DNA from 3 places in the Pseudomonas knackmussii B13 genome. Region 1 is predicted to be linked to each of the others. Evidence: predicted binding sites of a transcription regulator. Region 1 holds the regulator's gene; each other region holds the start of a gene.
The links. The regulator FliA, encoded in region 1, starts transcription of late flagellar genes. The targets are predictions, from matches to a motif close to CTAAAGTTTNNNNNNNNNNNGCCGNTAA.

Region 1 (9,781 bases):
GCCAGGGCGTTGACCATCAGCACACCGAGCAGCGGCGGGCTGTCGATGATGGCATGGTCGAATTCCTGCCAGAGCTGGGCCAAGGCCTTTGAGATCACCAGGCCGAGGCCGTTCTGCCCAGGCGACTGGCGCTCCAGCGTAGCCAGCGCAGTGCTCGACGGCAGCAGCGCAATGCGTTCGTGACTGGTCGGCAGCAGCAATTGCTGCGGCAGCCCCTCGGGCACCGCGCCCTGGTGCTGGAACAGGTCGAACACGCTGTGTTCGAGGGAATCCGGATCATGCCCGAAGTAGCTGGTCATGGAGCCATGCGGGTCCAGGTCGACCACCACCACGCGCTTGCCCGCATCGGCCAGCAGGCCGGCCAGGGCGATGGACGAAGTGGTCTTGCCGACGCCGCCCTTCTGATTGGCAACCGCCCAGACTTTCATGCTGTTCTCCCCGATCCGGATGCCCGGTTGTTGCAGTTCATTCGACTCAGCCCCCCGGCGTCGGCGACGGTGATTTGACGGCACCGGTCGCGGAAGCCTCGTTGACAGGCTGTGGTGCAGATTGCGTGCCAGCCTGCCGCAAAGTCGCGTCCGGCTGTGCCCTGGCGCTACCCACACCGCTGACACTGCGGCGCACCTCCAGGTTGCGGGAGATCACCAGCACCACCCGGCGATTGCGCGCCCGGCCTTCGGCCGTGGCGTTGTCGGCCAGCGGCTGGAACTCGCCGTAACCCACCGCTGCCAGACGCGATGGCGCGACGCCGTCCTGCGCCAGAAGACGCACTATGCTCGCCGCGCGCGCGGCGGACAATTCCCAGTTGGTGGGGTATTGAGCGTTGTGGATGGGCACGTTGTCGGTGAAGCCTTCGACGTGCACCGGGTTGCGATAGGGCGCCAGAATTCCGGCGACCTTGTCGATGATGGTAAAGGCCGCATCGTTGGGCAGCGCGTCGCCGCTGGGGAACAGCAGGCTGGAATTGAGGGTGATCTCGATCCACAGCTCGTTGCCGCGCACGCTCAGCTGGTCGCTCTTGATCAGCTCGCCGAATTGCGAGCGCACCGCATCGGCAATCTGCGTCAGCGGGTCGCCGTCGACATTGTCCTCACCGCCCTGCTGCATGCTGTCGTTGGGCTGCTGGGTGGTGCGCGGGCGGTCGTCGCCAACCGGGATCGGCTTGATCGAGCGGTCCGGCTGGTTGAAGACGCCGGTCAGGGTTTCCGAGAGGATCTTGTACTTGCCCTCGTTGACCGAGGAAATCGAGTACATGACCACGAAGAAGGCGAACAGCAGGGTGATGAAGTCCGCGTAGGACACCAGCCAGCGTTCGTGATTCTCATGCTCCTCACGGTGGGGACGACGGGCCATGGCGCGACTCCGGTCAACCGAGGAAGCCTTGCAGCTTCAATTCGATGGAGCGTGGGTTTTCGCCCTCGGCGATGGACAGCAGCCCCTCCATGAGCATCTCCCGATAGCTCGACTGGCGCATGACGATGCTCTTGAGCTTGTTGCCGATCGGCAGCAGCAAGAGGTTGGCGAAGCTCACACCGTAGATGGTGGCGACGAAGGCCACGGCGATACCGCTGCCGAGCTGACTGGGGTCGGCCAGGTTGCCCATCACGTGGATCAAGCCCATGACGGCGCCGATGATACCGATGGTCGGCGCGTAACCGCCCATGCCCTCGAATACCTTCGCGGCCTGCAGGTCACGGCCTTCCTGGTTGAACAGGTCGACCTCGAGGATGCTGCGGATGGATTCGGGCTCGACGCCGTCGACCAGCAGTTGCAGGCCCTTACGGGCGTAAGGATCGCGCTCGGCGTCGGCCACCACTTCCAGGCCCAGCAGGCCTTCCTTGCGCGCGGTCATGCTCCAGCCGACCACGCGGTTGATGCCGCCAGGCAGATCGACCCTGGGCGGCAGCACGACCCAGCGCAGCATCGTCAGGGCGCGCTTGAGTACCGGCACCGGCGTCTGCAGCAAAGCTGCCGCCAGGGTGCCGCCGACCACGATGAGCGCCGCCGGGCCGTTGGCCAGGGCACTGATGTGCCCACCCTCGAGGAAGTTGCCGCCAATGATGGCGACCAGCGCGAGGATCAGGCCGACCAGGCTGAGCACATCCATTCAGCTCGCCTCCGGAGTCATGCGCAGGCCTCGGTGATATGCCGGCCGATGTCGTCGAGGCTGTAGATGGCGTCGGCCAGGCCGGCCTTGGCGATGGCCATCGGCATGCCGTAGATCACGCAGCTGGCTTCGTCCTGGGCCCACACCTGGCTGCCGCTCTGCTTGAGCATGCGCGCACCTTCGCGGCCGTCCGCGCCCATGCCGGTCAAGACCACCGCCAGTACCTTGTCGGCATAGGCCTTGGATGCCGAGCCGAAGGTCACATCGACGCAGGGCTTGTAGTTCAGGCGTTCGTCGCCGGGAAGAATGCGCACCGCGCCGCGCGCGTCGACCATCATCTGCTTGCCGCCTGGCGCCAGCAGGGCCACGCCGGGACGCAGCAGGTCGCCGTCCTCGGCTTCCTTGACGGTGATCTTGCAGAGCTTGTCCAGGCGCTCGGCGAAAGCCTTGGTGAAGGCCGCCGGCATGTGCTGGATCAGCACCAGGGGCGCGGGGAAGTTGGCCGGCAGCTGGGTCAGGACCCGCTGCAGCGCCACCGGCCCACCGGTGGAGGTACCGATGGCGACCAGCCGGTAGGGCTTACGCTTTGGGGCGGCGCTGGTCGCCGCAGCAGCCGGGGCAGCCGGCGCATGCGCAGGAGCCGTGGCCGGCCGAGCGGAGAACCCGCCGCTGGCCGCCGGCGGCGTACTGGTCGCCGGCGTGGTGTGGAACGAGGCGTAGCGACGATTGGCGCGGGCGATGCTGTGCACCTTCTCGCAGAGCATCTGGCGCACCTTGTCCGGATTGCGCGAGATGTCCTCGAAGTTCTTCGGCAGGTAGTCCACCGCGCCGGCGTCCAGGGCGTCGAGGGTGACGCGGGCGCCTTCGTGGGTCAGCGAGGAGAACATCAGGACCGGCGTCGGGCAGCGCTGCATGATGTTCCGCACCGCGGTGATGCCGTCCATCATCGGCATCTCGTAGTCCATCGTGATCACGTCGGGCTTGAGCGCCAGCGCCTGATCGATGGCCTCGCGGCCGTTGGTGGCCGTGCCGATCACCTGGATCTGCGGATCGCCGGAGAGGATTTCCGAGACGCGGCGACGGAAGAATCCCGAATCGTCCACCACCAGGACTTTGACTGCCATAAACACTCCCTAGGGGTCTTGGCGCGCGGGCGTCCCCGCGCGCGTCGGATCAGATACGTCGTGCGTAGCGCTTGAGCATGCTCGGTACGTCGAGGATCAGGGCGATGCGCCCGTCGCCGGTGATGGTCGCACCGGCCATGCCTGGCGTGCCCTGCAGCATCTTGCCCAGCGGCTTGATCACTACTTCCTCCTGGCCGACCAGCTGATCGACCACGAAGCCGATGCGCTGGGTGCCCACGGAAAGGATCACCACGTGGCCCTCGCCCTGTTCCTCATGCGCTTCGCTGGGAACCAGCCAGCGCTTGAGGTAGAACAGCGGCAGCGCCTTGTCGCGGACGATCACCACTTCCTGGCCGTCGACCACGTTGGTCTTGGACAGGTCGAGGTGGAAGATCTCGTTGACGTTGACCAGCGGGAAGGCGAAGGCCTGGCTGCCGAGCATGACCATCAGCGTCGGCATGATCGCCAGGGTCAGCGGGACCTTGATGACGATCTTCGAGCCCTGGCCCTTGGTCGAGTAGATGTTGATGATGCCGTTGAGCTGGGAAATCTTGGTCTTCACCACGTCCATGCCGACACCGCGGCCGGAGACGTCGGAGATCTCGGTCTTGGTCGAGAAGCCCGGGGCGAAGATCAGGTTGTAGCAATCCGACTCGCTCAGGCGGTCCGCGGCATCCTTGTCCAGCAGGCCCTTCTCCACCGCCTTGGCGCGGAGGATGTCCGGGTCCATGCCTTTGCCGTCGTCGGAGATGGACAGCAGGATGTGGTCGCCTTCCTGCTCGGCCGACAGCACCACCCGGCCGCCACGCGGCTTGCCGGAGCCTTCGCGCTCCTCGGGCGACTCGATGCCGTGGTCCACGGCATTGCGCACCAGGTGCACCAGCGGATCGGCGAGGGCCTCGACCAGGTTCTTGTCGAGGTCGGTTTCCTCGCCCACCAGCTCGAGGTTGATTTCTTTCTTCAGGTTGCGCGCAAGGTCGCGGACCAGGCTCGGGAAGCGGCCGAAGACCTTCTTGATCGGCTGCATGCGGGTCTTCATGACCGACATCTGCAGATCGGCGGTGACCACGTCGAGGTTGGCCACGGCCTTGGCCATGGCTTCGTCGCCGCTGTTGCTGCCCAGGCGCACCAGGCGGTTACGCACCAGCACCAGTTCGCCGACCATGTTCATGATCTCGTCCAGGCGCGCGGTGTCCACGCGCACCGTGGTTTCGGCCTCGTTGGCGCTCTTCTCCGGGGCCGGCGCGCTGGCCTGGCGCGGGCTCTCGGCAGGCTTGGCCGCAGCCGGTTTGGGCTTGGCCACGGCGGCCGGCTTGGCCGGCGCAGGAGCGGGAGCAGCGGCGGCAGCAACCGGGCCTTCCGGCGCATCGCCGAACTTGCCCTTGCCGTGCAGCTGATCCAGCAGCGCCTCGAATTCGTCGTCGGTGATGTTGTCGCCACCGGCGGCCGGCGCGGGAGCTTCGGCGGCGGGTGCGGCGGGCGCAGCAGCAACCGCTGCCACTTCGCCCTCGGCGGGGGCGCCGAACTTGCCCTTGCCATGCAACTGGTCGAGCAGCGCTTCGAACTCGTCGTCGGTGATCTCGTCGCCTTCGGCACTGACAGGCGCGGCCGGGGCCGCCGGCGCAGCAGCGGCCGGAGCCGACTCACTGGCAGCGCTGAACTTGCCCTTGCCATGCAGCTGGTCGAGCAGCGCTTCGAACTCGTCGTCGGTGATTTCGTCACTGCCGGCTTCGCTGGCCGGGGCCGGCTGTTCGACCGGCGCGGCCGCTTCGGCGCCCGGCTGCAGGGCATCGAGCAGTTGCTCGAACTCGGCATCGGTGATGTCGCCATAGGCGGCCGGCTCGGCAACTGGAGCCTCGACTTCGGCAGCGGCCACGGGGGCAGCAACTTCAGCAATGGCCTCTTCCTCGTCACCGCCCGGCTCGGCCAGGCGCGACAGCGCGGCGAGCAACTCGGCGGAGGCCGGAGTCGGCTCCTCGTTGTCGCGCACCTGGCTGAACATGACGTTGACCGTATCCAACGCCTGCAGGACCACGTCCATCAGCTCGGAGCTGACGCGGCGTTCGCCCTTGCGCAGGATGTCGAAGACGTTCTCGGCGATATGGCAGCACTCCACCAGCGCGTTCAGCTGGAGGAAACCTGCCCCACCCTTGACGGTGTGGAAACCACGGAAGATGGCATTGAGCAGGTCCATGTCATCGGGTCGGCTTTCCAGCTCGACCAGCTGCTCGGACAGTTGCTCGAGAATCTCGCCGGCCTCCACCAGGAAGTCCTGGAGGATTTCGTCATCGGCGTCGAAGCTCATTCGGTGCTCCCCACGGCGCGTTTGCGCACTTCAGAATCCAAGGCTGGACAACAGATCGTCGACATCGTCCTGACCGGACACGACGTCTTTCCTTGTATCGGCAGCGATCTGCGGACCTTCACCCTTGGACGATCTTTCTTTTTCGACTTCGTCGCGCATGCCCTGGTGGTCGTGCTCGATGCCCGCGTAGCGGTCCACCTGCCCAGCCATCCAGACCAGCTTGACCAGGTTGCTCTCGACCTCGGTGACCAGCTTGGTGACGCGCTTGATCACCTGCCCGGTGAGGTCCTGGAAATCCTGTGCGAGCAGGATGTCGTTCAGGTGTGCAGACAGCTTGCGGCTGTCCTGGGCACTGACGTAGAGGAACTGCTCGACGCGCTTGGCCAGGTCGCGGAAGGCATCCGGACCGATCTCGCGGCGCATGAAGCGCGACCACTGTTCCTGCAGGTCCTTGGCCTCGTGCTCGATGTGCGTGAGCAGCGGCGAGCACTCCTCGACCAGGTCCATCGTGCGGTTGGCGGCCTTCTCGGTCATCGTCACCACGTAGGACAGACGATCGGTGGCATCGGCGATCTGCGACATTTCCGCGGCGTGCCGGGAATTCGGATCGATCTGGAAATTGACGATCGCGTTGTGCAGTTCGCGGGTGAGCTTGCCGACCTCCTGGTAGAGGCCGCGATCGCGGGTCTGGTTGAGCTCCTGGATGAGCTGCACGGCCTGCTGCACCTCGCCGCGCTCCAGGCTCTCGACCAAATCGCGCGCGTGTTTTTTCAGGGTCGACTCGAAGTCACCCGTGGAATCGTTGACGAGCTCCATGACGCCCTCTTGGTCGGAATCAGCCGACCCGCTCGAAAATCTTCTCGATCTTTTCTTTCAGCACTTGAGCGGTGAAAGGCTTGACCACGTAGCCATTGACCCCGGCCTGGGCCGCTTCGATGATCTGGTCGCGCTTGGCTTCGGCGGTCACCATCAGCACCGGCAGGTGCTTCAGGCGGTCGTCGGCGCGCACTGCACGCAACAGGTCGATGCCGGTCATGCCGGGCATGTTCCAGTCGGTGACGAGGAAGTCGAAATTGCCGCTGTGCAGCATCGGCAGCGCGGTGGTGCCGTCGTCGGCTTCCGCGGTGTTGGTGAACCCCAGGTCGCGCAGGAGGTTCTTGATGATGCGCCTCATCGTGGAGAAGTCGTCCACGATGAGAATTTTCATGTTCTTGTCCAAGCCTGCCTCCGTCCAGTCCCGGTGCGCCGCTGCAGGCGCACCTTGAATACCCTTTGGCGAGTGCCGAGGCGGCACCTGCCTTGTTGCTTGTCTGGCGCCGAGCCGCTGTTCGCCGCTCTGCCCTTTCGACGAATCGCCTGGCCATTCGCCAGTGATCGTCGGACCGGCGGGATTCTATACGTCCCGTCGGAAAATTCCGTTACTTCCGTGCACTTAGTGCGCGCGCCACTCCGACAACCTTGCCCGCAGGCGCGCTGCGCACTGGCTATGCAACTGGCTGACCCGCGACTCGCTGACCCCGAGCACCTCGCCGATCTCCTTGAGGTTGAGCTCTTCGTCGTAGTACAGCGCCAGCACCAGGCGCTCGCGCTCGGGAAGCTTGGTGATGGCATCGGCCAGCGCCGCCTGGAAACGCTCGTCCTCCAGACCGTGGGAGGGTTCGTTGTCCAGGTGCGAGGTGTCTTCCGCCGGCCCCTGGGCCCCTTCCTGCAACAGGTCGTCGAAGCTGTACAGGCGACTGCCCTGGGTGTCGCTCAAGATCGCGTAGTAATCGTCGAGACTCATATTGAGTTCGGCAGCAACTTCCTGATCTTTAGCGTCGCGTCCGGTGCGCGCTTCGATGGCACGGATCGCGTCGCTGACCATCCGCGTGTTGCGATGCACCGAACGCGGTGCCCAATCGCCCTTGCGCACTTCGTCGAGCATGGCGCCGCGGATGCGGATGCCCGCGTACGTCTCGAAGCTCGCGCCCTTGCCGGAGTCGTATTTCTTCGCCGCCTCGAGCAGGCCGATCATGCCGGCCTGCATCAGGTCCTCGACCTGCACGCTGGCCGGCAGGCGGCCCAGCAGGTGGTAGGCGATCCGCTTCACCAGCGGTGCGTAACGCTGGATCAGCTGTTCCTGGGAGTTCTGCGCCTGTGCTTTCGTGTACATACGCGCTCCGGAGCCGCTCATCATACGGTCGAACCCGCGGTGGGATTCTGCACCAGGCGCTCCACGAAGAACTCCAGGTGGCCACGGGGGTTGGCCGGCAGCGGCCAGCTGTCGACCTTCTGTGCAATCGCGCGGAAGGCCAGCGCCGCCTTGCTGCGCGGGAAGGCCTCGTAGACCGAGCGCTGCTTCTGCACCGCCTTGCGCACCGATTCGTCGTACGGAATCGCGCCGACGTACTGCAGCGCCACGTCGAGGAAGCGGTCGGTGACCTTGGTCAGCTTGGCGAACAGGTTGCGCCCTTCCTGCGGGCTGTGCGCCATGTTGGCCAGCACGCGGAAGCGGGTCATGCCGTGGTCGCGGTTGAGCAGCTTGATCAGGGCGTAGGCGTCGGTGATCGAGGTCGGCTCGTCGCACACCACCAGCAGGACTTCCTGCGCGGCGCGGACGAAGCTCACCACCGAATCGCCGATGCCGGCGGCGGTATCCACCACCAGCACGTCGATGTTTTCGCTGATATCGCTGAACGCCTGGATCAGGCCGGCGTGCTGCATCGGCGACAACTGCACCATGCTCTGCGTGCCGGACGCCGCCGGGACGATGCGGATGCCGCCCGGTCCCTGGAGGATGACGTCGCGCAGGTCGCATTCGCCCTCGATGACGTCAGCCAGCGTGCGCTTGGGCTGCAGGCCCAGCAAGACGTCGACGTTGGCCAGGCCGAGGTCGGCGTCGAGCAGCATGACGCGACGGCCGAGGTCGGCCAGCGCCATGGACAGATTCACCGAGACGTTGGTCTTGCCTACGCCGCCTTTGCCACCGGTGACCGCGATTACCTGAACGGGATGCATACCCATAAAAATTACCTTGTCTCTTCAACGATCCCGCCACCGGGACCCTGCCAGCTGCGGTGCTCGGCCGCAGTTGGCGTGACGGATCTACCTTGAGCATCCGTATCCGCTTGGCGGCCATCCGGCCACCGTGGGCCCCGTCTCCGGTGCCCGTCTGGAATCCTTTAGCCGGCGTGTCTTGCCGGTTGCTGATACAGGCCGGCGAACATGCCGGCCATGGTGTCCTCGCAGGGCTCTTCGGGCACCTGCAGGCTCACCGCACGGCTGACCAGCTGGTGCGCGCGCGCCACCTGCAGATCATCCGGAATTCGCGGCCCGTCCGCCAGATAGGCAACAGGCAGGCGTTGTGCTATCACGAGCGACATCGCCTCGCCCAGGCTACCGGCCTCGTCAAGCTTGGTCAGCACGCAGCCGGCCAGTCCGCAGCTGCGGTAGGCGTGCCAGGCGGCCTTGAGCACCTGGCTCTGGCTGGTTGCCGCCAGCACCAGGTAATTCTTCACGTTCAGGCTCTGCGCGGCCAGCGCTTCGAGCTGCATGCGCAGCGCCGGATCGCTGGCGGGCAGACCGGCGGTGTCGATCAGCACCAGGCGCTTGCGCGCCAGCGGAGCCATGGCCTGGAGCAGAGACTGGCCGGGATCGACCAGGATCACAGGGACATTGAGGATGCGCCCCAGCGTCTTGATCTGCTCCTGCGCGCCCAGGCGGAAACTGTCCATGCTGACCAGCGCCAGGTTGTGTGCGCCGTACTTCAGCACATAGCGGGCCGCAAGCTTCGCCAGGGTGGTGGTCTTGCCCATGCCGGCCGGACCGACCAGGGCGATCACCCCGCCCTGTTCCAGCAGGTCTTCGTCGGGTGTGCGGATGGCGCGTGCCAGGTGCGCCAGCAGCATGCGCCAGGCCTGCTTGGGATCGGCGATGGAGGCGACGCGTTCGAGCAGCTGGCGACCCAGGTCGGCCGGCACGCCCATGCGTTGCAGGCGGCGCCACAGGCCAGCCTGTTTCGGCCGCTGGCTCTGCATCTGGTTCCAGGCGATGGAGCCCAGTTGCACTTCGAGCAGTTCGCGCAGGCCGTTGAGTTCGAAACGCATCGCGTCCAGCGACTGCTGGCTGACCGCAGCCGGCGCCGGGGTTGCCGGAGCGTCCGGGGCCGCCATGGCTTCGGCCAGGGTCGGGCGCTTGGCCGGCTCGGCGCCGTACAATTGACGATCCTTGCGCGGGCTGGCGGCGGCGCGGGCCGGCGTGTCCAGT
Region 2 (9,781 bases), 3.0 Mb from region 1:
TGCTGGGTGACTTGACCTTCGATCAGGGGAGCAAGGATGTCAGCAAGCAACGAACTCATCATCGGTGCCGGCACCGACGGCCAGCCCATCACCCAGCCGTGGAAACTGGCTAACCGCCACGGCCTGGTTGCCGGTGCGACGGGCACCGGCAAGACTGTCACCCTCCAGCACCTCGCCGAGAGCTTCAGCGATGCCGGTGTCGCGGTGTTCGCCGCCGACATCAAGGGTGACCTTTGCGGCATTGGCGCTGCGGGCAATCCGCAGGGCAAGGTGGCCGAGCGCATCGCCGGCATGCCGTGGCTGAACTACCAGGCCAAGGCCTATCCGGTCAGCCTCTGGGATGTCGCCGGGCAGACTGGCCATCCACTGCGCACCACCCTCAGCGAGATGGGTCCGCTGTTGCTGGGCAACTTGCTGGAGCTGACCGACAGCCAGCAGGCCGCGCTTTTCGCCGCGTTCAAGGTGGCCGACCAGCAGGGGTTGTTGCTGCTCGACCTGAAGGACCTCAAGGCGCTGCTGGGCTACCTAAAGGACCATCCTGAGGTGCTTGGCGAGGATCAGGCGCTCTTCACTGGCGCCTCATCGCAGGCCCTGTTACGCCGCCTGGCCACCCTGGAGCAGCAAGGCGCCGAGGCCTTCTTCGGCGAGCCGGCGCTGCAACTGGAGGACATCCTGCGCCTGGAGCCGGACGGCCGCGGGCGTATCCATCTGCTCGACGCCAGCAAGCTGGTGCACGAGGCGCCCAAGGTCTACGCGACCTTCCTGCTGTGGCTGCTTTCCGAGTTGTTCGAGCAGTTGCCCGAGCGCGGCGACGCCGACAAGCCGGTGCTGGCGCTGTTCTTCGACGAGGCGCACCTGCTGTTCAACGGTACGCCCAAGGCGTTGCACGACCGCCTGGAGCAGGTGGTGCGGCTGATCCGCTCCAAGGGCGTGGGCGTGTACTTCGTCACACAGTCGCCGGGCGACCTGCCGGACGACGTGCTGGCCCAGCTCGGCCTGCGCATCCAGCACGGTCTGCGGGCATTCACCGCGAAGGAGCAGAAATCGCTGCGCGCGGTGGCCGACGGCTTCCGGCCGAACCCGGCGTTCGACACGCTGCAGGTGCTCACCGAGCTGGGCATCGGCGAGGCCCTGGTCGGCACCCTGGAAGAGAAGGGCACGCCGTCGATGGTTCAGCGCGTGGCGATCGCTCCGCCGCAGTCGCGCATCGGGCCGCTCAGCGAGGCCGAGCGTGCCGCGTTGATCCGTTCCTCGCCGCTGGCCGGGCGCTACGACAAGCCGATCGACCGCGAGTCGGCCTACGAGCGCCTGACCGGGCGCACCGACGACAAGATGGCGCCGAGTCAGGCCCCGGCCGATTCCGGCAGCAACCTGGGCAACATGGCCGGCGAACTGCTTGGCAGCCTGGCCAGCCAGGCGATGAAGACGGTGGTGCGGCAGGCGGCCAATCAGATCGGCCGCGAACTGGTGCGCGGCCTGATGGGGTCGTTGCTGGGCGGGAAGCGGCGGTAGACGGTGGTTCGCGAGCAAGCTCGCTCCTACGAGCGAGCTTGCTCGCGAACGAAAAAGGCGCCCTAGGGCGCCTTTTTCGTTTACGCGACGGATCAGATGCGGAAGCTGTCCACCAGATGGCGCAAGCGGCCGGCCTGGTTTTCCAGGTCGGCACAGGCGCGCAGGGTGGCCTGGAGGTTCTCCACGCCTTCCTGGTTGAGGGTGTTGATCTCGGTGATGTCCATGTTCAGCGAGTCGACCACGGCGGTCTGCTCTTCGGTGGCGGTGGCTACCGACTGGTTCATCGCATCGATCTCGCTGATCCGGCCGGTGACACTGGCCAGACGCTGGCCGGCGCGGTTGGCGATTTCCACGCTTTCCTGGCTGTAGCGCTGGCTCTCGGTCATGGTGGTCACCGCCTCGCTGGCGCCGACCTGCAGTTCCTCGATCATGCCCTGGATCTGCTGGGCCGATTCCTGAGCGCGGTGCGCCAGGTTGCGGACCTCGTCGGCCACCACGGCGAAGCCGCGGCCTGCTTCGCCGGCACGGGCGGCCTCGATGGCGGCGTTGAGGGCCAGCAGATTGGTCTGTTCGGAGATGCCTTTGATGACTTCGAGGATCTGCCCGATGTTCACCGTGCGGCTGTTCAGCGTTTCGATGTGGGCGCTGGCGTAGCTGATCTTCTCGGACAGCAGGTTCATCGCGCTGATGCTCTGCTCGACCACCTGGCGACCGTCGCCGGCCTGGTTGCTGGCGTCGCTGGCGTGGTGCGAGGCATCGGCGGCGTTGCGCGCGATCTCCTGGGCGGCGGCGCCCAGTTCGTTGATCGCGGCGGCGACGCTGTTGGTGCGGGTCGCCTGCTCGTCAGAGTTGGCCATGGAGGAGTTGGAGGCGTTGACCACCAACTGCGAGACGTCATGCAGCTGGCGGGCGGTGCTGGCCACTTCGCGGATGGATTCGTGGATGCGCTCGACAAAGCGGTTGAAGGCGTTGGCCAGGGTGCCGAACTCGTCATTGCTGGCGACGCTCAGGCGCTTTGTCAGGTCGCCTTCGCCCTGGGCGATGTCCTGCATGGCGCGGCCCATGGCGGTCAGCGGTTGCATCAGCACGCGGATCAGCATGCCGAGCAGGAAGATGATGGCGACGATGGCGATCACCGTGGCGATCATCGCCGAGGTGCGGAAGTCGCTGAGCATGGCGTAGGCGGCGTTCTTGTCGAGCACCAGGGCGACGTACCAGTTGACGCCCGGCAGGCCCTCGACGCGGGTCATGGAGACCAGCTGGGTCTTGCCGTTGAACTCGACTTCCTGCATGCCGGCGCGAACCTGGGGCGCTCCCTGCGGGTAGACCTCGGCGAGGTTCTTGAACACCTGGGCGCTGTCCGGGTGCAGGAGGATCTTGCCGGCGTCGCTGACCAGGAAGGCATAGCCATGACCCTCGAACTTCAGCGAGTTGATGATCGCGGTGATGGACCCCAGCTTCATGTCGCCGGCGGCCACGCCGAACAGTTGGCCATTGCGCATGATCGGCTTGGACATGGCGAGGATCGGCTGCTTGGTGCCGGCGTCGAGGAAGGGCTCGGTGACGATCAGCTGGCCGGCGGCCACGGCGTCCTTGTACCAGCCGCGCTGGCGCGGATCGTAGCCGGGCGGCATGGTCTCGTCGGGGATGGTCCGGAAGACGCCGGTGGCGGCCTCGCCGATGAACATGTCGTCGAAGTTCTTCTGGAACACGTCCTGCGCCAGCACGCGGTGGATCTGTTCGGCGCTGCCATCGCTTGCCGCGAGCAGCGCGGTTTCCATTTCCACCAGGTGGATGCGGCCTTCCAGCCAGCTCTGGATGTTGCTGGCGGTGAGGGCGCCGAGCTGGTTCAGGGTCGATTCGGTATCGGCGTGGATCGCCTCGCGCTGGCGGAAGTCGTTGAAGAGGATGAAGCAGGCGAAGGCGAAGATGACCACGAGGGAGGCCGCCAGAAGGATCTTCTTGGCGAAGGACAGCGAGCGAAGCATGGGCAAAGCATCCTGCAGATGGAACGAGTGGGCAGGATGTATCGGCCGCTCTGGCGCGGGCTTTAGCGCAGATGGCGATTTAATGGCGTGAAAAAGCTGGCGCGACAACGCAGGCCACCGCGCGGGTGGTCTGCGTTATCAGGAAAAAGCAGGGAAATACTTGGTGAAAGTTGCGCTGCTAATTTTTTCCGGACTTACGGAAGTGCAGCGGAGATCTGTTCGAATATTCCGTTAAGTTGCGGGCCGAGCACCTGAAGTGTGCCGACGATTGCAACGACAATTAGCCCGGCGATGACTGCGTATTCGATGGCGGTGGCGCCTTCTTTGTCTTTGGCGAGTGCTTTGACTTTGCAATAAACATTCAACGAGAAATCTTTAAAGTTCATGGCCGTAGCTCCTTGCCCGTCCCACACCCAGGGCGGATGCCCCGAATACGTGGTCAGGCTAGGCGCAGCGCGAACGAATGCAAGCGGTCAAATGTAATTAGCACGGACGGATTAATCCTTTGGATATAGTTCCAAATTCTCTAGGCAAATGGCCATCAAAGGGTTTGACGGTCATTGTCCACCAGCTAGATTCTGAGGCGTAACAAAGAATTTCCTGTTATCGGGAATAGTTATTAAACATGAGGCGGCAGCGGTCGATGAAAAGCTAAGTCGCCGATCGAAAGTTTGCTGACCGCGTACCGGTTGCTGCGTTTGTTCGAACTCCTGAATTCCCGACGCTGTGCAAGGAAGTAGCCATGAATAGCAAGGTGCTGATGGTTTTTGCCGGGTTGTTGTTGGTCGGGGCTGTCGTCGTCGGCTATGTCGGGGTTTCCCTGAGCAAGCCGGCCAAACCGGTCGCCAGCAGCGAAACGCCCGCCGCTGTGATTCCCGCCGAAGTCGACAAGCTGCAGCGCACCCCTGTGGTGATAGTGACCCACGACCTGCCGGCGCTCGCCGTGCTTACCGCGAAAGACCTGCGCCTGGAGTACCTGCAGACCGCGCCCGCCGGCAGTTTCGCCAAGATCGACGCGGTGGTCGGCCAGCGCGTCTGGGTAGCGGTGCCGGCCGGCAGCATCCTTTCCGCCGCAGTCACCGAGCCCGGCGGGCCGCTGGCGCGGACCATCCGCCCGGACGAGCGGGCCATGGCCATCGCGGTCGATGAGGTCATCGGCGGCGGCGGCTTCGTGCTGCCGGGCGACTACGTCGACGTGATGCTCTTCGTCGCCGACCAGAGCAACGGCACGCGCGACCTCAGCGCCCAGGTCGTGCTGCCTGGCGTGCGCGTGCTGACCTATGGCGAGCAGATCGCGGTGGCCAATGACGGCCAGGCGCACCAGACCGCCGACGGCAAGGACGACAAGCAGAAAGAACACAAGGTGCCGCGTACCGCCGTGCTGGCGGTGCCGGCCGAGTCGGTCGCGCGGCTGATGCTGGCCAGCCAGGCCGGCTCGCTGCGCCTGGCCGTGCGCAGCAAGGACGAGCAGCTCTACGAGAAGGATCAGGAAGGTCGCTATCTACACGCCTCGCTGAACCCGGCGGGCAGCGAGCCGATCAGCCTCGATCAATTGCTCGGCCGGCGCGCGCCGGCGAAACCGCAGGCCACTCGACGTGAGATCGCGCCGTCGGCGGTGAGCGGCGTGGTGGTGTATCGCGGCAGCAAAGTGACGCATGAAGCGCCTTGAGAAGTCTCTCTGCAGGGAGTAGTGCCATGGTTCGGGGAGTGCAGGCCAAGCGGCGTATCGACCGGCTTGGCGTGTGTCTGGGGGGAATGCTGGCGCTGTCCACGCTGGTCTCGGCGCAAGCCGCGCCCAGTGCCTGCGCCGGTCTGATGTTGCAGAAGCTGGTTCTGGACGTGGAGCAGGGCGGCCAGCGCGACCAGCAGCTGCCGCTGCCGATCAAGCGCCTGGCCATCGGCGATCCGCAGGTCGCCGACGTGCAACTGCTCGACAAACGCAGTTTCCTGCTCACCGGCAAGGCGCAAGGTGATACCAGCCTGCTGGTATGGAGCGGTTGCCCTGGCGACCCATTGCGCGCCCAGGTGCGTGTCGCGCCGCGCGCCTTGGCCGATGTCGCCGCGGCGGCGGACACGGCCGGCGCACCCCTGGCCAACCAGGTGCAGACCGACATCCGCTTCGTCGAGGTCAGCCGGACCAAGCTCAAGCAGGCCAGCACCTCGCTGGTGCGGCGCGGCTCCAACCTCTTCGTGTTCGGCTCGCCGGGCAGCCTCGATGGCATCGGCGTCGGCCAAGACGGCAGCGTGAGCGGCAACTTCGGTGGTAGCGGCAGCGGCTTCAACATCATCTGGGGCGGCGGCAGCAGCAAGGTGCTGGGCTTTCTCAATATGCTCGAAGGCAGCGGCTTCGCCTACACCCTGGCGCGCCCGAGCCTGGTCGCCACCAGCGGGCAGAGCGCGTCCTTCCTGGCCGGCGGCGAATACCCGATTCCGGTGCCCAACGGCGATAACAACAACATCACCATCGAATACAAGGAATACGGCGTGCGCCTGACCCTGACGCCGACGGTGATGGGCAGCGGGCGCATCGCTTTGAAGGTGGCGCCGGAAGTCAGCGAGCTGGACTTCACCGCCGGCATCAAGACCGCCGGCATCTCGGTTCCGGCGCTGAACGTGCGGCGCACCGACACCAACGTGATCCTCGGCGACGGCGAGAGCTTCGTGATCAGCGGCCTGGTCAGCAGCAACACGCTCAGCAACGTCGACAAGTTCCCCGGCCTGGGCAACCTGCCGGTGATCGGCGCGTTCTTCCGCTCCTCGCAGCTGAGCAAGGACGACCGCGAACTGCTGATGGTGGTCACCCCGCACCTGGTACAGCCGCTGGCCGCCAATGCCAGCCTGCCGAAGCTGCCGGGCGAGGGCCTGCGCAAATACGATCCCGGTTTCGGCGAGTTCTACTTCCTCGAGAACGGCAAGTTCGACGGTCGCGGCAGCAGCAGCGGGATGTCCGAGTGATGGCCGGGGATCCGGTAAGTCGTCCCGCCGCCGGCTCGGCGTCGGGGCAGAGCAGGAGCACCAGCATGAGCCAGACCTTTGTCGCCCTGACCGAACACGCCGGAGAGCTGGAGTGGCTGCAGAGCAGCCTGGCCAGCAGCGGCCAGGTGATCGCCGCCGGCAGCGGTACCCTGGAGGAGCTGCTCGCGCTGCTCGATGTGACCGCTTCCAGCGTGCTCTTCATCAGCCTGAGCAAAGCCAACCTGGTGGTGCATAGCGCCCTGGTCGAGGGGCTGGTGTCGGCGCGCCCGATGCTCTCGGTGGTGGCCGTCGGCGACGGCCTGGACAACCAATTGGTACTGGCGGCGATGCGCGCCGGCGCCCGCGACTTCGTCACCTACGGCGCCCGCGCCAGCGAGCTGAGCGGGCTGATTCGCCGTCTCGGCGGGCGCATGCCGAGCGTGCCGGTCAGTGCCGCACGCCAGGGCGAGCTGTACAGCCTGGTGAGCGCCCGGCCCGATGCCGATGGCGCCTTCGTCGCCTTGCACCTGGCGCTGGCCCTGCAATCGCAGCCGGAAAACCAGGTGCTGCTGGTGGATATCGGCCAGCCCGCCGGCGAGGCCCTGGCAATCCTCGGCATGGAGTCGGCCTTCAACTTCTCCGATGCGATGCGCAATTTGCGTCGCCTCGACCAGACCCTGATCGACAGCGCCTTCACCCGCCACGAGTCCGGCCTGCGCGTGCTCAGCCTTTCCGACGAACCCGGTGTGCTGGAGCGGGTCAGCACCGCCGAGCTGTATCTGCTGCTGGGCAGCCTGCGAAGCGCGTTCAGCCACGTGCTGATCAACCTCACCGGCGCTGCCGAAGGGGAGCTCAGCAGCCAATTGCTGCAGCAGGCCAGCCGGGTGCTCTGGCTGGTCGACCAGAGCGTGCCGTCGTGCAAGAAAGGCATGGAACGCCTGCGCCGTTTGCGTGAGCGCAACCAGGTGCTGCCGCGCATCGAGCTGCTGATAGAGCGTTACCTGCCGGCCGTACCGCCGGACCAGCAGGCGCTGTGCCGGATGTTCGGCCTGGAGCCCTTTGGCGTGCTGCCGGCCTCGGCCGAGGCGCGCCTGCGGGCGAAGAACCTCGGCCGCAGCCTGTTCGAGATCGCTCCGCGCGATCCGCTGGCGGTGAAGCTGCGCGACATGGCCGATGCGCTCGGCGTGGCCAACGGCGAGCGGCGCAAGCGCTTCGCCTGGCTCGGCTGGCCGCGGGCGGTGCGCTCATGAGCTACGCGACCGGCGCCGGCGGCTTCGCCAGCAAGCACGACCAGGAGATGCAGGCGCTGAAGATGCGCCTGCACCGCTACATCATCGACGAGATCGACGAAGACGGCATGAACCTGCTGGAGGGCGCGCGCCCGGCAGTGGCCCAGTACGTCTCCGAGAAGGTCTGCGAATACGCCGCGCGGCGCCAGTTGGCGATCTCCCGCTACGAGCTGGACCGCCTCGCCGAGGAGGTGGTCGACGAGCTCACCGGCTTCGGCCCGCTGGAGATCCTCCTGCGCGACCCGGGCATCAGCGAGATCCTGGTCAACGGCCCGGACCGGGTGTTCGTCGAGCACCAGGGCCGGCTGTACCAGAGCGACCTGCGCTTCATCGACGACCACCATGTGCAGCGCGTCATCCAGCGCATCCTCGCGCCGCTGGGCCGGCGCCTGGACGAGTCCAGCCCGATGGTCGACGCACGCCTGCCCGACGGCAGCCGGGTGAACGCGATCATTCCACCGGTGGCGCTGGACGGCCCGTGCATCTCCATCCGCAAGTTCAGCAAGGAGCTGCTGCAGAGCGCCGACCTGCTGGCCTACCAGAGCGTCGACGAGGCGCTGCTGGGCTTCCTCCGCCAGGCCGTGGAGAACCGCTGCAACATCCTCATCAGCGGCGGCACCGGCACCGGCAAGACCACGCTGCTGAACGTGCTGAGCAGTTTCATCGACGAGCGCGAGCGCATCGTCACCATCGAGGACACCGCCGAGCTGCAGCTGGGCCACGACCACGTGGTGCGCCTGGAGACCCGGCCGCCGAATGCGGAGGGCTATGGCGAGGTGACTGCCCGCGACCTGATCCGCAACGCCCTGCGTATGCGCCCGGACCGCATCATTCTCGGCGAGATCCGCGGCGTCGAAGTGCTCGACGTACTGCAGGCGATGAACACCGGCCACGACGGTTCGATGAGCACGGTGCACGCCAACTCGGCGATGGACTCGCTGCTGCGCATGGAAATGCTGGTTGGCCTGACCGGGCACAAGGTGCCGGAAAGCACTCTGCGGCAGATGATCTGCGCGGCGCTGGACATAGTCGTGCAGATCACCCGCCAGGCCAACGGCCGGCGCTGCATCAGCGAAGTGCTGGAAGTGCTGGAAGTGCGCGACGGCATCTATGTCACCAACTCGCTGTTCAGCCTGGATCGCCGCGGCACCGGCCAGTTCGTCCGCACCGGCGGGCCGTCCGGGTTGAAGTTCCGCCAGGTGTCGGCATGAGCGCCGGCGCTGCGGTGCTGCTGACGGCCAGCCTGGCGCTGGTAGGCCTTGCCTTCCTGCTCGCGGGCCTGGGCATGCGCGCGCGGCACAACGAACAGGTGGTCATGCGCCTGCAGTCGGGGCCGGCGACAGCCGAAAGCACCGCCGTCCGGCAACGCAGCCAGCACTGGTTGGCCAAGCGCATGCGTCGCGCTGGCATCGTCGATATGCGCAAGTGGCTGCTGGGTGTCGGAGTGGTCGCGGTATTGCTGGCTGCCGTGGCCTTTCGCCTGGGCAATGTGATTGGCGCGCTGCTGGCGCTGTTGCTGGTACTGACGCTGTTCAGCGGCCTGCTCAACCTGCTCTACCGCCGGCGCCTGCAGCGCATGATCCGGCAGATGCCGAGGTTTCTCGATCAGGTGGTGCGCAGCCTGCACGCCGGCCGCACCCTGGGCGACGCGCTGGAGCAGGCAGTGGCCGGCGCCGAGGTGCCGCTGCGGGAAATCTTTGCGCGGGTCAACAACCACGTGCAGCTGGGCATCAGCCTGCCCGAGGCGCTGCAGGAGATCGCCGACCTCTATGCGGTCGACGAACTGCACATCCTCGCCCTAGGCGTTTCGGTGAACTACCGCTACGGCGGCAACACCACCGAGCTGCTGGACAACATCATCAAGGTCATCCACGAGCGCGAGAAGATTTCCCGCCAGCTGCATGCCATGACCGGCGAAACGCGGCTGAGCGCTGTGGTCCTGGCGGTGCTGCCGGTGGGCCTGGGCGGCTACATCCTGGCGGCGAATCCGGGCTACCTGATGACCATGTGGACCGACCCTGTCGGCCGCTGGATGCT
Region 3 (9,781 bases), 2.4 Mb from region 1:
AGGCGTGCAGGCCGCCGTCGAGGTAGTGGTAGGCCGAGTGGCCGATGACGTCGAGCAGCCAGATGAAGCGGCCGGCCCAGCCGCCGCCTTCGTCGTCGTAGACCACGTAGACGGCATCGGGGTTGTGCCCCAGTTCGCCGAACAGTGCCTCGAGATCGGTTTTCGCCGGCAGCAGGCCGGGCGCCGGCGGCTGGCCCCACTGGGTGCGCTTGGGATCGACGAAGCGCGCGCCGGGCAGGTGGCCTTCGGCATAGCGTGCCGGGCTGGTCAGGTCGACCAGGATGAGCTCGGGGGCGTTCAGGCGGGCAGCCAGTTCGGCCGGCTCGATCACCAGGGGCAGGGCGGAAAAGGCGGACATCTCGGCGTCTCCGTAATGGGCTGGCCGGTCGCGGCGGGGCAGGGGCCCGCTGCGGCCGGCGGAACGCCGCAGTTTAACGGAAAGCGCGTGGCGCGGGCGGTTTTCCCGTGCTTGGGCGCATCAGCCGCGATTGCCTATGAACTGCTGGAGGCTGCGCTCGATGCACTGGCAGGTCTTGTCGAAGGCCTGGGCCTGGGTGTCGCCGATGGGCTGGCCCTGGCGATCGGCAATCACCAGCATCAGCACGCGCTGAGGGCTGCCGAGCGAGCGCAGCAGCAGGTGTTCGCTGGGCAGCGCTTCCTTCAGTTTGCCGGGCAGCACGGCCGAGTAGTCGGCCATGTTGGTCGGCGTCAATTGCAGGCGCGCTGGGCGCTCCAGCAGCTTGCGCAGCAGCTGGCTGCTGGTTGTCTGCAGTTGCAGGTTCTCGACCGCTGGGGCTAGGCCGAAACTGCGCCGTGCCTGCAGGACGGATTGCTGGCGATCGGCGAGCAGCAGGGCACCGCGGTCGAAGCCGCATAGGCTGATGGCCTCGGCGGCGGTGTCGAGCAGTTGCAGCAGGTTGCCGAAGGGCGATGGCGCGCGCAGCAGTTCGGCGCACAGGCGTTTCCACTGCTCGGCATTGCCAGGGCGCGCCGCGATCTGCGCAGGTGCTGGTTTGTGGACCCGCCAGCGCTGGCTGTCCCAGGGCCATAGCAGGGCCTGGGCCGGATGCCAGAAGCGTGGGTCGGCGTCGCGTCGGGCGCTTTGGGCGGCGAGTGCGTGGACCTGCTGCTGCAGGTCTTCCAGGGGGATCTGCAGGTAGAGGGCGGTCAGGCGCTCCCAGCGTTGCATGTGCGCATCGCCCCAGGACTGGTGGGCGGCCATGGCCAGGCTGTTGGCGAGGAGAATGGTATTGGCTGGGCGGGTCAGCCAGCGCGACAGTTCCGGGTCGGCATCCAGGCGCTGTTGCTGGGCCAGCGGCGTGCTTTCGGCATGCGCCAGGTGCAGGGCGCGGGCCAGCAGCTCATGGTCCTCGCCGAGCAGGCGCAGGCCCTGGACGATCCAGTCCGGCAGGCGCCAGCGTTCGGCCAGTGCGCGGCACAGCGGCAGCAGGCGCATGCCCAGCAGCTCCTGCTCCACTTCGGCGGTCGGCCGCCCTTCGACGAGCACCTGTTGCTGCCACTGCTCGACCAGGTCCGGGCGCGCGACGCCCAGTGCCCACAGCGGAGAGAGGATGAACAGGCTGCCCCAGTGGATTTCCTGCCAGAGCCGAGCCAGGCGCACGGCGAACAGGCCGGCAGCCTGCTGCATGGCGTGGCGGCTGATCACCAGCAATTGCCCGAGAACCGGCGGCATCTGCGCCCGAGGCACCTGCGGTAGGCGCTCCAGCAGTCCCAGGGCGCGGGTCAGGCCGAGGCGGCTGAGGGCGACTTCCAGGCTTTCGGCCGGATTGTCCTGGGCCATGCGGGCGCGGTTGGCCTCGCGCAGGATGGCCAGCGCGAGGGTCGGACAGTCCTGCAGCAGATCGGCGATATCGCGCAGCGAGCGGCGGTTGTCGCCCAGCGCCCGGCGAATGCGTTCGTGCTGCTCGGCGGGAACCGGGAGCGGCAACTCTTCCAGTTGCTTGAGCCAGGTATCGAGGACGGCTGGATCGGGAGTCTGCAAGGACATGCGGAGGCGCCAAACTGGTTTTTAGTGTTGTCAGCCTATAGTCTTGCGCGGATTTTCCGATAACAACAGCGAGGCGTGCGAGAGCGCCTTCGTCCCGTTCACTGTTCCAGTCGGTCACCCATGGCAAAAATCATCGGCATCTTCGTTCTTCTGGGCAGCGTCCTCGGCGGGTACCTGCTTTCCGGCGGCAAGATCATGGCCATCGTGCAGCCCTTCGAGTTGCTGATCATCGGGGGCGCGGCGCTGGGTGCATTCCTGCAGGCGAACCCGGGCAGCACCTTCATGACGGTGCTGAAGAAGGCGCCGAAGATGTTCAGCAACCGCTTCACCCACACCTTCTACCTGGAGGTGCTGGGGATGCTCTACGAGATCCTCAACAAGAGCCGCCGCGAGGGCATGATGGCCATCGAGGCCGACCTCGAAGAGCCCGCCGCCAGCCCGATCTTCAGCAAGTACCCGGCCGTCCTGAAGGACGACCGCATGACGGCCTACGTCTGCGACTACCTGCGCATCATGTCCTCCGGCAACATGGCGCCGCACGAGCTGGAAGGCCTGTTCGACATGGAACTGGGCAGCCTGAAGGAAGAACTCGAGCACCCCTCCCATGCGGTGACCCGCGTTGCCGACGGCCTGCCGGGCTTCGGTATCGTCGCCGCGGTACTCGGCATCGTGATCACCATGGCCCTGCTCGGTCAGGGCAGCCAGGCGGAGATCGGCCACCACGTCGCCGCCGCGCTGGTGGGGACCTTCCTCGGTATTCTCGCCGCCTACGGCTTCGTCGGCCCGCTGGCCAATGCCCTCGAGCACGACGCCAAGGAAGAACTGAACCTCTACGAATCGATCAAGGCCTGCCTGGTGGCTTCGGCTTCCGGCATGCCGCCGTCGCTGGCCGTGGAATTCGGCCGCAAGGTGCTGCTGCCGGCGCACCGTCCGAGCTTCTCTGAACTGGAACAGGCCGTGCGCGGGCGCTAAGGAATGGATAACAACCAGCCGATCATCGTCAAGCGCATCAAGCGCTACGCCGCCGGCCACCACGGCGGCGGCTGGAAGATCGCCTTCGCCGACTTCGCCACGGCGATGATGGCGTTCTTCCTGGTGCTTTGGCTGCTGTCCTCGGCGACCCCCGAGCAGAAGAAGGCGATTTCTGGCTACTTCCAGGACCCGATCGGCTTCACCGAGAGCGCCAGCCCATACGTGATCGACCTGGGCGGTACGCCGACACCAGCGCCGGACAAGACCCTCAATCCGCAGATCCAGGCGCAGCCGGAAGCGGACGAGACGCGCATCAGCCCGCAGGCGGAAAAGGAGATCAACCCTGCCGACGCCGAGCGCCAGGCCGAGCAGATCGAGCAGGAGCGCCTGGAACTGTTGCTCAAGGAGTTGCAGGACAAGGTCGATGCGAATCCTGAGCTGAAGCCGTTCAAGGACCAGATCCTGTTCCAGATCACCCGCGACGGCCTGCGCATCCAGATCGTCGACGCCGCCAACCGGCCGATGTTCGATCTCGGCAGCGCGCGTCTGCAGCCGTATTTCGAAGACATCCTGCTGGCCATGGCCGAGACCATCAAGCAGGTGCCGAACAAGATCAGCGTCAGCGGCCACACCGACGCCAAGCCCTACGCCGGCGACGAGTTCGGCAACTGGGAGCTGTCGGCCAACCGCGCCAACGCGGCGCGTCGCGCGCTGGTTGCCGGCGGTTATCCGGATGGACAGATCGCCCGGGTGGTCGGCTACGCGTCTTCGCAGCTGTACGATCGCAAGGACCCGCTCAACCCGGTCAACCGGCGCATCGACATCATCGTCCTGACCAAGCGGGCGCAACGCGCCATCGAAGGCCAGGGCGGCGGCGATCAGCAGGCGCCGGAAGGTTCGGCGCCGAATGCCGCGCCCTCAGCAACGCCAACAACGCCAGCGGCGCCGGCTCAGCCCGGGGCTGCAGCGGAACCGCTGCCGGATCAGCAGCTGCAGGAAAAGCTCAACCTGTTCGACGGCGGCGGCAAGCTCAAGCTCGAAGAGCTGAAGAAGCAGTAAGCCGGGCCGACCTCAGTATTCCTCGGTCGGCAGGCTGGCCAGGATGTGCCGGTAGCTGGCCATGCGCTGTTCGCTGATCCGACCTTCCTCCAGCGCCTTGAGCAGCGCACAACCCGGCTCGCGATCATGCTTGCAGTCGCGGAAGCGGCAATGCCCGAGCAGGTCGTGGAACTCGATGAAGCCCGCCTCGACGTCGTCCCGGCTCACGTGAACCAGGCCGAATTCGCGGATACCGGGCGAGTCGATCAGGTCGCCACCCGCGGGGAAGTGGAACAGCCGCGCCGTGGTGGTGGTGTGGGTCCCCTTGCCGGTGACCTCCGAAAGGTCGCCGACCCGCGTGTCGACGCCCGGCAGCAGCGCGTTGACCAGCGACGACTTGCCCACCCCGGATTGCCCGACGAACACGCTGACGTGCTCATTCAGCGCGGCGCGCAGGGCGTCCATCGCCAAGCCGTTGAATGCCGATACTTCCAGCAGCGGATAGCCCAGGTCGCGATAGATGCTAAGCAGCGAGTCGATCTGTTCGGCGTTCTGCTCGTCGATCAGGTCGGCCTTGTTCAGCAGCAGCAGCGGCTTGATGCCGGCATGCTCGGCCGCCACCAGGTAGCGGTCGATCAGGTTGGCGTGGGGCTCGGGGCGCGGGGCGAAGACAATGACGATGCGATCGACATTGGAAGCCACCGGCTTGAGCACGCCGCGCATGTCCGGGCGGCACAGCTCGGAAGTACGCGGCAGCTGCGCAACGATCACGCCGATGCCCTGGTTGCCCGGGCGCCAGACCACGCGGTCGCCGGTCACCAGTGTCGGCAGGTTGGCGCGCAGGTGGCAGCGCAGCACTTCGCCGGCATGCTCGCCTTCCAGTGCCTCGACTTCCACCTGGACACCGAAGTGGGCGATCACCAGACCGTTCTGCTCCGGGCCGAGGTCGCCACCTTCGAGCTCCTCGATGGCGCGCGACTCGCGCTTGGCGGCACGTGCGGCGCGCTCTTCCTGGATCTTTTCGATGCGCCAGCTCTGCCGGCGGGTGAGATGACGCTTGGCCATATTGAGTCCACGGGAAAAATCGCCGGCGAGTTTAGCATGCGTCCGAGCGCTTCCCGCTAAACTAGGGGGCTTGAGCCAAGGAGCCGCACCATGCAGAACGCACAGAACCTGATCTGGATCGACCTGGAGATGACCGGCCTTGACCCGGACCGGGACGTGATCATCGAAATGGCCACCATCGTCACCGACAGCGACCTCAACATCCTCGAGGAAGGTCCGGTGATCGCCGTCCACCAGAGCGAGGAAGTCCTCGCCGGCATGGACGAGTGGAACACTCGCCAGCATGGCCAGTCGGGCCTGACCCAGCGCGTGCGCGAAAGCACCATCAGCGCCGCCGAAGCCGAAGCGCAGACCCTGGCGTTCCTGGAGAAGTGGGTGCCCAAGCGCTCCTCGCCGATCTGCGGCAACAGCATCTGCCAGGATCGCCGCTTCCTCTACCGCCACATGCCGAAGCTGGAAGCCTACTTCCACTACCGCAACCTCGACGTCTCCACGCTCAAGGAACTGGCCGCGCGCTGGGCACCGCAGCTGCGTGACGGCTTCAAGAAGGGCAACACCCACCTGGCGCTGGACGACATTCGCGAGTCCATCGCCGAGCTGCGCTACTACCGCGAGACCTTCATCAAGGTCTGAACCGCTGTCATTCGTAGGAGCGAGCTTGCTCGCGAACTGCCACATCGCGGTGCCGTTCGTGAGCAAGGTCGCATCTACAGATCCACTCCATGTCGGCGAAGCGCCCACTCGACATGCTCGCGCACCAGTTCGGACGGGTATTCGCGGCGCGCTTTCAATGCCTCGATCACCGGAATGCTCGACGGCGCGTTCCCCAGCCCAACCGCCAGATTGCGCAGCCAGCGCTCGTAGCCGGCGCGGCGTAGCGGCGAGCCTTCGGTACGGGAGAGGAATTCCTCCTCGCTCCACAGGAAAAGTTCAGCCAGCTCGGCGTTATCCAGTCCATGGCGCGGCTGGAAGTCGCCCTGTTCGGTGGGGCGAGCGAAGCGGTTCCACGGGCAGACCATCTGGCAGTCGTCGCAGCCGAACACCCGGTTGCCCATGCCGGCGCGCAGGTCTTCCGGGATTGGGCCCTTGAGCTCGATGGTCAGGTAGGAGATGCAGCGCCGCGCGTCCAGCACGTACGGGCCGATGAAGGCGTTGGTCGGGCAGATATCCAGGCAGGCTGTGCAGCGTCCGCAATGCTCTGTGCCGTGGGCTTCGTCCACCGGCAGGGGGAGATCGGTGAAGAGCTCGCCGAGGAAGAAATAGCTGCCGGCCTTGCGGTTTAGCAGAAGGGTGTTCTTGCCGATCCAGCCAAGGCCAGCCTGTTCGCCGACGGCTTTCTCGAGCACCGGGGCGCTGTCGACGAATGCGCGGTAGCCGAAGGTTCCAACTTCCTGCTGGATGCGCTCGGCCAGTTGCTGCAGGCGCTTGCGGATCAGCTTGTGGTAATCGCGACCAAGGGCGTAGCGGGAGACGTAGGCTTTCTGCGGTTCGCCGAGAACCTTCGCCATCTGCGTGTCGCCGGGCAGGTAATCCATGCGCAGGGAGATCACCCGCAGGGTGCCGGGCACCAGCTCTTCCGGTCGCCAGCGCTTGCTGCCGTGGGCGCCCATGTAGTCCATCTCGCCGTGGTAGCCGGCCGCCAGCCAGCGCTGCAGGTGCTCGCCGTGGCTTTCCAGGTCCAGGCCGCTGATGCCCACCTGCTGGAAGCCGAGCTCGCGGCCCCAGGCCTTGATGCGTTCGGCAATGGCGCTGTAGTCAGGATTGGAATCGTGCATGCGGGGGCGGGAAAGCGGGAACGGGGTGCGTATAATTCTGCCAGACCTCGCCGACCGGCGCCCGATCCTCCGCGGATACCCGATGAACTCGCACCCTCACGACAATCTGCCGACCGCGCTTTACAGCGCCCAGCAGGTGCGCGACCTGGACGCGCGCCTGATCGCAGCCGGCACGCCCGGCTTCGAACTCATGCAGCGTGCCGCCCACGCCGCCTGGCGTGCCCTGCGCCGACGCTGGCCGGATGCCGCGCGGGCGACCGTGCTCGCCGGGCATGGCAACAATGCCGGCGACGGTTACCTGATCGCCGCGCTGGCACAGCGTGCTGGCTGGAACGTGCGCGTACTTGCAGTTGGCGATCCGGCGCGCCTGGGCGGCGATGCTGCGTTGGCTCACGCGGAAGCGCTCGCCGCCGGCGTACCTATCCTGCCCTGGCACGAGCATGCCGAATTGCATGGCGTGCTGGTCGACGCGCTACTCGGCACCGGTCTCGGTGGCGAGGTGCGCGCGCCCTACGCCGAGGCGATCCGGCGCATCAATGACAGCGGCCTGCCGGTGCTGGCGGTGGACATCCCTTCCGGCCTAAGCGCCGACACCGGCCAGGTGCTGGGTGTGGCGGTGCGTGCGGACCTGACGGTGACATTCATCGGCCTCAAGCTCGGCCTGTTCACTGCTGATGGAGCGGACCACTGCGGTCAGTTGATTTTCGACGATCTTGATGCGGATCCGCAGCAGCTCCCCGCAAGTTCTCAAGCCACGCGGCTAGCGCCTGTTTCCCTGGCGAAGCTGGCGCCGCGCGCCAAGGCCGCACACAAGGGGCTGTTCGGCCACGTGCTGGTGCTCGGTGGTGAACACGGCATGGGCGGCGCAGCGCTGCTCGCTGGTGAGTCGGCCCTGCGCTGCGGTGCTGGCCTGGTTTCCCTCGTCACTCGACGGGAGCATGTGCCGGCTGCGCTGGCCCGGCGCCCGGAGTTGATGACGCATGGCGTGTCTTCCTCCGCCGAAGTGCTGCGCGCCGCCGAGCGTGCCAGCGTACTGGTGGTTGGCCCTGGTATCGGCCGCAACGCTTGGGGGCGCTGCCTGCTGAGCGCGGCGGCAAGTCTCGCATTGCCCCAGGTCTGGGACGCCGATGCGCTCAACCTGCTGGCCGAAGGGCAAGTAAGGCGGCCATCTGGAGCGCTGCTGATCACCCCGCATCCCGCCGAGGCGGCACGTTTGCTCGGCTGCTCCACTGCGCAGGTGCAGGCCGATCGACCTGCTGCTGCGCGTGAACTGTCCCGTCGCTACAACGCCGTCGCCGTGCTCAAGGGCGTTGGCAGTCTGGTGGCTGCGCCCGATGGGCGTTTGGCACTGTGCTCCCATGGCCATCCGGCAATGGCGGGCGCCGGGTTGGGCGATGTGCTTTCCGGCATCGTTGGGGCGCTGCTGGCGCAAGGGATGGACGCTTTCGACGCCGCCTGCCTGGCCGTCTGGTTGCACGCTCGTGCTGGGGAAACTTTGGGAGCCGAGGGGAGAGGCCTGGCGGCCAGTGATTTGTCGTCTGCCGTTCGTCAGTTGCTCGAGGAGATCAGTCCGTGCCTGAACTGAAGTTGTTCGCCGATGGCGAGGAAGCCATGTACGAACTGGGGGCTCGCATCGCCCAGGTGAGTGCGGGGGAGGGGGTCATATACCTGCATGGTGACCTGGGGGCGGGCAAGACCACGCTGTCGCGTGGCATCCTGCGCGGCCTTGGCCATTCCGGTGCGGTGAAAAGCCCTACCTTTACGCTGGTCGAGCCCTATGAAATAGGTGAGAAGCGCGCATACCATTTCGATCTTTACCGCCTGGCCGATCCCGAGGAACTGGAATATCTCGGCATTCGCGACTACTTCGAGGGCGGCGCGCTTTGCCTGATCGAGTGGGCCGAGCGCGGTACGGGCGTTTTGCCAAAGGCAGACCTGGACATTACCATTACACCGCAAGCGGGCGGCCGCGTGCTGCGCCTCGAACCGCACGGGGTGCGGGGCGAAGCATGGTGCGCTGTCCTGGCTAACGGAGCATGAGAAAAAACATGGGTTGGGGGTTGCGCCTGCGGGCGCTGTTGGCCGGGCTTTTCGTCCTGCTGGCGTTTAGTGCTGGCGAGGTTCTTGCCGCCGCGCAAATCACACAGGTCAAGAGCGTGCGCTTGTGGCGCGCCCCGGATAACACCCGCCTGGTGTTCGATCTGTCGGGCCCGGTACAGCACAGCCTGTTCACTCTCAGCGCGCCGAATCGCATCGTCATCGACCTCACAGGCGCCCACCTGAACGGTGCGCTCAATCCGCTCAAGCTGAAGAACACCCCGATTACTTCGGTGCGCACCGCGCAACGCTCGCCGAGCGACCTGCGCCTGGTGCTGGACCTGTCCGCTCAGGTAACGCCGAAAAGCTTCGTGCTGCCGCCGAACCAGCAGTACGGCAATCGCCTGGTCGTCGACCTCTACGACCAGGGCGCGGACATCACGCCGGATGTGCCGGCCACGCCAACCCCGGATCAGCCCGCTGCGCCCGTGACCCCGACCCAGCCGGTGGCCAAGGCGCCGGTGCCGTCCGGTGGCAAGCGCGACATCGTCGTTGCGATCGACGCCGGACACGGTGGCGAAGACCCGGGCGCCTCCGGCCCGAGCGGCTTGCACGAGAAGAACATCACCCTCTCCATCGCCCGTGAGCTGCAGCGCCAGATCAACCAGATGAAGGGCTTCCGCGCCGAACTGACGCGGACCGGCGACTACTTCATCCCGCTGCGTGGACGTACTGCGATTGCGCGCAAGAAAGGCGCTGACCTGTTCGTCTCCATTCACGCCGACGCCGCGCCCAGCAGCAGTGCCTTCGGTGCTTCGGTATTTGCTCTCTCGGATCGTGGCGCCACCTCGGAAACCGCGCGTTGGCTGGCCGACAGCGAAAACCG

Region 2: PKB_RS22060 (methyl-accepting chemotaxis protein) is a predicted target of FliA. The motif match lies at 3,539-3,566, and genes of this name have one in related genera.
Region 3: motA (flagellar motor stator protein MotA) is a predicted target of FliA. The motif match lies at 2,044-2,071, and genes of this name have one in related genera.

What each region holds. Positions count from the first base shown of each region.
Region 1 is NZ_HG322950.1:1,730,814-1,740,594, reverse strand. It holds gene PKB_RS08335 (ParA family protein) at 1-428, opposite strand, end outside; gene motD (flagellar motor protein MotD) at 475-1,353, opposite strand; gene PKB_RS08325 (flagellar motor protein) at 1,367-2,107, opposite strand; gene PKB_RS08320 (protein-glutamate methylesterase/protein-glutamine glutaminase) at 2,125-3,231, opposite strand; gene PKB_RS08315 (chemotaxis protein CheA) at 3,281-5,536, opposite strand; gene PKB_RS08310 (protein phosphatase CheZ) at 5,567-6,352, opposite strand; gene PKB_RS08305 (chemotaxis response regulator CheY) at 6,372-6,743, opposite strand; gene fliA (RNA polymerase sigma factor FliA) at 6,969-7,712, opposite strand; gene fleN (flagellar synthesis regulator FleN) at 7,709-8,539, opposite strand; gene flhF (flagellar biosynthesis GTPase FlhF) at 8,698-9,781, opposite strand, start outside.
Region 2 is NZ_HG322950.1:4,714,273-4,724,053, reverse strand. It holds gene PKB_RS22065 (helicase HerA-like domain-containing protein) at 37-1,512, shown strand; gene PKB_RS22060 (methyl-accepting chemotaxis protein) at 1,605-3,500, opposite strand; gene PKB_RS30385 (Flp family type IVb pilin) at 3,695-3,886, opposite strand; gene cpaB (Flp pilus assembly protein CpaB) at 4,243-5,169, shown strand; gene PKB_RS22045 (type II and III secretion system protein family protein) at 5,256-6,455, shown strand; gene tadZ (type 4b pilus Flp biogenesis protein TadZ) at 6,521-7,705, shown strand; gene tadA (type 4b pilus Flp biogenesis ATPase TadA) at 7,702-8,955, shown strand; gene PKB_RS22030 (type II secretion system F family protein) at 8,952-9,781, shown strand, end outside.
Region 3 is NZ_HG322950.1:5,526,237-5,536,017, reverse strand. It holds gene rhdA (thiosulfate sulfurtransferase) at 1-358, opposite strand, end outside; gene PKB_RS25950 (HDOD domain-containing protein) at 479-2,008, opposite strand; gene motA (flagellar motor stator protein MotA) at 2,129-2,980, shown strand; gene motB (flagellar motor protein MotB) at 2,984-4,039, shown strand; gene rsgA (small ribosomal subunit biogenesis GTPase RsgA) at 4,052-5,083, opposite strand; gene orn (oligoribonuclease) at 5,174-5,716, shown strand; gene queG (tRNA epoxyqueuosine(34) reductase QueG) at 5,791-6,858, opposite strand; gene PKB_RS25920 (bifunctional ADP-dependent NAD(P)H-hydrate dehydratase/NAD(P)H-hydrate epimerase) at 6,941-8,443, shown strand; gene tsaE (tRNA (adenosine(37)-N6)-threonylcarbamoyltransferase complex ATPase subunit type 1 TsaE) at 8,470-8,898, shown strand; gene amiB (N-acetylmuramoyl-L-alanine amidase AmiB) at 8,907-9,781, shown strand, end outside.